Haloactinospora alba: one gene and its partner. The protein of the gene in region 1 binds, or shares a complex with, the protein of each later gene. Links are inferred from orthologs where the notes say so. Each region holds a gene or a part of one and is shown on either strand. Other genes may lie near its edges. The genes, in order: tig and rpsG.

Evidence for each region.
Region 2: the proteins of tig (region 1) and rpsG are in contact, whole or in part, in a crystal structure (PDB 3GTY), measured with the Thermotoga maritima proteins. The link is inferred for Haloactinospora alba from one-to-one orthologs. Residues at the interface, in WP_004081061.1 of Thermotoga maritima: Glu122, Val124, Val129, Leu130, Tyr133, Glu188, Gly259, Ile262, Tyr263, Glu266, Ser270, Glu273, Gln274, Glu277, Arg308, Gln311, Ile312, Ser315, Tyr316, Glu325, Arg329, Arg336, Leu363, Phe366, Trp367, Arg373, Leu377, Arg381, Leu384, Glu387; in WP_004081843.1 of Thermotoga maritima: Lys34, Lys52, Lys55, Glu59, Arg62, Gln63, Glu66, Asn67, Lys69, Val71, Arg95, Ala109, Lys110, Lys111, Gly112, Arg113, Pro114, Glu117, Glu121, Ile124, Ala125, Tyr127, Asn128, Asn129, Thr130, Gly131, Lys135, Asp139, Arg142, Met143.

Annotation. Positions count from the first base shown.
Region 1 is NZ_VFQC01000001.1:2,528,866-2,532,119, forward strand. Bases 28-2,967 are described here. They hold tig (trigger factor), read right to left. Parts: upstream 2,236-2,967; coding sequence 820-2,235; downstream 28-819. Other genes in these bases: FHX37_RS11365 (ATP-dependent Clp protease proteolytic subunit), read right to left, coding at 28-560. Outside these bases: more of FHX37_RS11365, read right to left, coding at 1-27; FHX37_RS11390 (adenylyltransferase/cytidyltransferase family protein), read left to right, coding at 3,102-3,254. UniProt on the Bacillus subtilis protein: Involved in protein export. Acts as a chaperone by maintaining the newly synthesized protein in an open conformation. Functions as a peptidyl-prolyl cis-trans isomerase.
Region 2 is NZ_VFQC01000001.1:3,306,703-3,309,926, forward strand. The notes cover bases 24-2,933. They hold rpsG (30S ribosomal protein S7), read right to left. Parts: upstream 1,759-2,933; coding sequence 1,288-1,758; downstream 24-1,287. Other genes in these bases: fusA (elongation factor G), read right to left, coding at 24-1,241; rpsL (30S ribosomal protein S12), read right to left, coding at 1,761-2,135; FHX37_RS14900 (hypothetical protein), read right to left, coding at 2,618-2,933. Also shown: more of fusA, read right to left, coding at 1-23; more of FHX37_RS14900, read right to left, coding at 2,934-3,224.

The DNA of each region.
Region 1 (3,254 bases):
TCACCGGTCACGTCGAGGGTTCCCTCCAGCACCTCGTCGATGAAGCCGTAGTCCTTGGCTTCCTGCGCCATGAACCACCGGTCCCGGTCGGAGTCCTTCTCGATCTGTTCGACCGTCTGGCCCGTGTGCACCGAGATGCGCTCCAGGAACATCTTCTTTACGTAGAGGAGCTGGTCGGCCAGGATCCGGATGTCGGAGGCGGTACCTCCGATGCCACCCGTCGGCTGGTGCATCATGACGCGGGCGTTCGGCAGCGCGAAGCGCTTGCCCTGCGTACCCGCGCACAGCAGCATCTGCCCCATGGAGGCGGCGAGCCCCATGCCCACGGTGCGGATGTTGTTCGGGATGTACTGCATGACGTCGTAGATCGCCATGCCCGCGGTCACTGACCCGCCCGGCGAGTTGATGTAGAGGGTGATGTCCCGCTGCCGGTCCTCGGCGGACAGCAGCAGCAGTTCTCCCACGATGCGGTTGGCGATCTCGTCGTCCACCTGCTGGCCGAGGAAGATGATGCGCTGGCGCAGCAGGCGTTGAGACGTCTGCTCATACGCCGAGGGCATCGGCGGCTCGGCCGTACGGGCGTCGGTTCCCATGGACTCATTCGTAGTCGGCGGCACTCTCGTCACCTGCTCCGGGTTCGAAACGGTTGCGATGCTTGCGACACTAACGCCCGCAGCTGGGCCGGGCGCACGCTTCGCAGGGATGTTCGCTTTGAGCGCAGGTCCTGTACCTGCGGAATAGGCCCCGCAACACGACTACGGGCCCCGAACCGACTCTCCGGCCGGTTCGGGGCCCGTAGCGGCGTGTCCTGCGGGCGACTCAGGAAGCGGGTTCCTCGTCCTGGTCGCGCTGCTCCGCCGCGGGCTCGCTCGTGCCCTCGGAAGCGTTCTCGGACTCGGCGGCCTCCTCCTGCTCGCCGGTCTCCTCGGCGCTCTTCTGCTCGACCACGTTGCCCGACTCGTCGGTGATGACGGCCTTCTCCAGCACGAGGTCCATGGCCTTGGAACGCACGACCTCGGTGTAGACGACCTGGATCTGCTCGGACTGGACGAGGTGCTGGGCAAGCTGGTCGGGAGAGACGCCCATCCGCTGGGCCTGCTCCACGACGTACTGGCTGAGCTCGTTGTTGTCGGCCGAGAGCTCTTCCTGCATCGCGAGCTGGTCAAGGATGAAGCCGGCCTTCACCGCGGAGCGCGCACCCTTGGTGAGCTCCTCCTCGAACTCCTCCTCGGTCTGCTCCTGGGACTCGAGGTAGGCCTCCTTCGTCAGCCCGCTCTGCTCGAGCTGCTGTTCCAGGCTCTGCTGACGACGGCTGATCTCCTCGTCGACCGCCGAGTCCGGCAGGGACAGCTCGATCGAGTCGACCAGCTTCTCCAGCGCACGGTCCCGGCCCTGCGAAAGCTGCTGGAGACGCCGGGACTCCTCCAACCGGGACCGGGTGTCGGCCCGCAGCTCCTCGATCGTGTCGAACTCGCTCGCCATCTGGGCGAACTCGTCGTCCAGCGCGGGAAGCTCCTTGACCTTGACACTGTGCACCGTGACGGTGACGTCGGCCTCCTGGCCCTGGTACTCACCGCCGACGAGGGTGGTGGAGAAGGTGGCGCTCTCGCCCTCGGACATGCCCTCCAGCGTCTCGTCCAGGCCCTCCAGCACCGTGTTGGTGCCGACCTCGTAGGACAGGCCACTGGTCTGCACGTCCTCCAGCGGTTCGCCGTCCACCGCCGCGGACAGGTCGATGGAGGTGTGGTCGCCGCTCTGGACGGGCCGGTTCGCCCCCACCAGTGTGGAGAAACGCTCCCGCAGGTTGGCGATCTGGTCCTCGACCTGCTCGTCGGTGACCTCGGCATCGTCCACTGTGACCTCGAGGCCCTCGTAGCCGGTCACCTCGAACCTGGGACGGATGTCCACCTCGGCGGTGAACGCGAGCTCCTCGTTGTCCTCGAGCTTGGTGACCTCCACGTCGGGCTGTCCGAGCGTGTAGATCTCCTCTTGCTGCACGGCCTGGTTGTAGAGCTCAGGGACGGCGTGGTTCACCGCTTCGCTGATCACCGCCCCGCGCCCGACGTAGCGGTCGATCAGCCGAGCCGGCGCCTTACCGGGGCGGAAGCCCTTGATTCGGACCTGCTTGGCGAGCGACTTGTATGTCTCGTCGAAGGCGTGCTCGAGTTCCTCGAACGGAACCTCGATGGTCAGCTTGACCCGGGTCGGGCTGAGCTCCTCGACATCGGTCTTCACGGGGCGGTACTCCTAGATTTCCGGCTGTTTTCCGGGACGACCCGGTACAGAGGCACATTCACGGTAACGATACTCACAAGCACCGGCCGCAACGGACTGTGACACCGAGTGCGGAACCTGACGCACGGTGATCGTGGTCTTGTGCTGATCCTGCCAAGTCTAGGGCAGGTGCACCGGGGCTCGTGGCGACCGGGATGCTGGCCGACCTGCCACAAGCCATTTCGTCGGGGAGGCGGGACTCGAACCCGCGGCCTCATGCTCCCAAAGCATGCGCGCTGACCAAGCTGCGCTACTCCCCGTGGATTTCGCGAGATGCACCCGGGACGGTGCACAACTCACTCCGTGAAGACTGTAGTGTTGTCCCCGTCGGCACAGACGAGTCTAGAGGAAACTCAGACGGCTTCGTGCCACGCGGGCGTAGTTCAATGGCAGAACTCCAGCCTTCCAAGCTGGCCATGCGGGTTCGATTCCCGTCGCCCGCTCTACGGAGAAAATCCGTTTCCCCTGGACACACGCCAGGCCCGGCCTCTGCGGGGGAACACACACGTGGAGGGAGCCCGAAGGGTTCCGTGCCACGCGGGCGTAGTTCAATGGCAGAACTCCAGCCTTCCAAGCTGGCCATGCGGGTTCGATTCCCGTCGCCCGCTCTACGGAGAAAATCCGTTTCCCCTGGACACACGCCAGATCCGGCCTCTGCGGGGGAACACACACGCGCTCACGCGCGCGTGGGCCCGTCCCGGACAGGGGCGGAATCTCCCCTCGGCGAGTGCTGTGGGACCGGTCGGATACTGCCGGATATCTTGGCAGTGCGGGCCTTCGCCCCGCGGTGGTCCGCGACCCCGCATCCCTGTGTAAGGCTAAGGTCGATGACGAGTCCCGATCCGCTGGACATAACCACTCCCGCACTGGGTTTCCAGTGGCTTTTCCCACCGGAGTCACACGCGAGTCCGGCTGTCGCCACCGGCGTGTTCGACGTCCTGCACGTGGGCCATGTGCGTTTTCTCTCCGCCGTCCGCGAG
Region 2 (3,224 bases), 780 kb from region 1 along the record:
TGGATCACGGGCGCCGGGAAGGAGAGCGACTCCAGCATGATGGGGTTGGTCGCGTCCGACAGGGTCTCCCCCGTCGTGGTGTCCTTCAGCCCCATCACGCCGACGATGTCGCCGGCTCCGACCCGTTGGATCTCCTCGCGCTTGTTGGAGTGGATCCGGTAGATCTTACCGATGCGCTCCTTGCGCCCCTTGGCGCTGTTGAGCACCTGTGTTCCGGTCTCCAGCACGCCGGAGTAGACCCGGATGTAGGTCAGCTTGCCAAGGTGCTGGTCGGTCTCGATCTTGTACACCAGGGCGGAGAAGGGCTCCTCCTCGCTCGGCTTGCGGCTGAGCTCGGTCGCCTTCTCGCTGTCCTTGGGGTCGAACCCGTTGACCGCGTCGATGTCCAGCGGCGAGGGCAGGTAGGCGGTCACCGCGTCGAGCAGGGGCTGCACGCCCTTGTTCTTGAACGCCGTGCCGCACAGCACCGGAACAGCGGTACCGGCGATGGTCGCCCGCCGGATGGCCGGGACGAGTTGCTCCACCGTGGGCACTTCGCCCTCCAGGTAGAGCTCCATGATCTCCTCGTCGGCCTCGGCCAGGATCTCGATGAGCTTGTCGTGCCCCTCGCGCGCCGCCTCGGCGTGCGACTCCGGGATGGGGATCGTGTCGTACATCTCGCCCTTGGCGGCCTCGTCGCTCCAGACGTAGGCCTGCATGCGGACGAGGTCGATCACGCCCTTGAAGTCGGACTCGGCGCCGATGGGCAACTGGATCGGCAGAGGGTTCGCGTCCAGCTGCTCCGAGAACATGTCCACGCAGCGCTGGAACTCGGCCCCCACCTTGTCCATCTTGTTGATGAAACAGATACGCGGAACGCCGTAGCGGTCCGCCTGACGCCACACCTGCTCGGACTGCGGCTCGACCCCTTCCTTGGCGTCGAACACCGCGATCGCGCCATCGAGCACCCGGAGAGCGCGCTCCACCTCGACCGTGAAGTCCACGTGGCCGGGCGTGTCGATGATGTTGAGGGTGTAGTCATCCCAGTGCGTCGTGGTCGCAGCGGACGTGATGGTGATCCCGCGCGACTGCTCCTCCTTCATCCAGTCCATGGTGGCCGCGCCGTCATGGACCTCACCGAGTTTGTAGTTCACCCCGGTGTAGAAAAGGATCCGCTCAGTCGTCGTGGTCTTACCCGCGTCGATGTGCGCCATGATCCCGATGTTGCGGACCTTGGCAAGGTCAAGAGCAGTGGTAGCCATGTGGCTCGTCTTCTCTCGGTCTCTCGTATCGATTCGGCCGCGGGGGTTACCAGCGGTAGTGGGCGAACGCCCGGTTCGACTCCGCCATCTTGTGCGTGTCCTCACGGCGCTTCACGCTGGCGCCGAGGCCGTTGCTGGCGTCGACCAGCTCGTTCATGAGGCGCTCGGTCATCGACTTCTCCCGGCGCTTCCGGGAGTAGGTGACCAGCCACCGCAGAGCCAGCGTGGTACTGCGCGAGGAGCGGACCTCGACCGGCACCTGGTACGTGGCACCGCCCACGCGCCGGCTACGCACCTCGAGGGAGGGCTTCACGTTGTCCAGGCCGCGCTTGAGCACCACGAGCGGCTCCTGGCCGGTCTTCTCCCGGGCGCCCTCGAGCGCACCGTAGACGATGCTCTGTGCCTTGGAACGCTTCCCGTCCAACAGCACCTTGTTGATCAGCGCGGTAACGAGCGGCGATCCGTAGACCGGATCGGTGATGAGCTGGCGCTTCGGCGCCGGACCCTTGCGCGGCATGGTTACTTCTTCTCCTTCTTAGCGCCGTAACGGCTACGCGCCTGCTTGCGGTTACGGACGCCCTGAGTGTCGAGTGAACCGCGGACGATCCGGTAACGGACACCCGGCAGGTCCTTCACACGGCCTCCCCGCACGAGCACGATGGAGTGCTCCTGCAGGTTGTGCCCGATGCCGGGAATGTAGGCCGTGATCTCGGTGCCACTGCTCAGCTTCACACGGGCGACCTTGCGCAGCGCGGAGTTCGGCTTCTTCGGCGTCGTGGTGTAGACACGCGTGCACACCCCACGACGCTGCGGACTCCCCTTGAGCGCCGGAGTCCTGTTCTTCGCGACCTTGTCCTGTCGGCCCTTGCGGACCAGCTGCTGGATAGTGGGCACCGCGTCTCCGTCTTCCTCGTGACCTACGCCGGTTCTGTTCGCCTGTCGCTATTGACCTGCTGGCTTTCCCTCCCCGACCCGCCCCCGAACCCGGGCGTGTCGCGGCCTACCTCACGCTTGGTGCGTTCGTGGACGCCGCGACATGGCGGCTAATTGTCATGGGAGGAAGCACCACGCGCTGCTCTGTGATCCGCCGCCAGCGGTCCGTCTTCGAGCGCGCGTGCGACCCGTCGACTCACGGGCACGAAGTTCGAGCGTACCGAACGGACAACACGCCGTCAAAACGGCGGTCATCGTTCCCGTCCGCCGGCTTCGTAGCCTCGTACTGCCGTAGGTCATTCCCAGTATATGACCTACTGGGAATGCTCGCGCCGTTTCCGGTACAGAGTTCGGGCCGGGGTGCGACGGGCGCCCCGTTCGCTCCCCGGCCCGGTGGTAGTGGGACCCGCGCGGCGGGTCGGCGACGGCGTCCGGCCGGTAGGTCACCCCGTGAGGAGCACACCGAGCACGGCGACGACCTCCACCACGAACAGGGCGATCCCCGCCCACGCCATGGCGACCCCCGCCGTGACCAGCTTCACTCCCTCGAGCTCACCGCCGGACTCGGCGATACTGGTCCGGGCCTTCGGGGCGGTGAGCAACAGCACCACCGCCGCGGACGCCACCCCGATGACCGGGACGAGGGAAAGCACACCGAGCCACACCGTACTCAGCGCTCCCGGATCCGTCTCCGGCCAGTAGTCGATGTTGTCGTAGCCGGGATAGGGGTCCACGTCGGCGGCGGCGTCGGCCGACCTCTCGTCGAAGTCCGGGAACTCCCCCTCCGGGATCGGCGCGGAACGGCTCGGCTCGACCGACGGCTCCTGTTCGCCGGCACCGGCTTCCCCCTCCGGCGGAGGGGTCTCCCGGAAGGCACCGCCGTTCCACTCCTCCTCCGGAGGACCGGAGCGGGCACCAGCCGGGCCGTAGGCAACGTCCTCGGGGTACGGCCGCGGCCACGCCCCGGAGCGGGCGTCCTCGGGAGGCCCCCCTCCGGCGAGCGGGTCCGTGCCCTCGTCCTGGGGCACCGCCGGCATCGCCTGGGTTCCC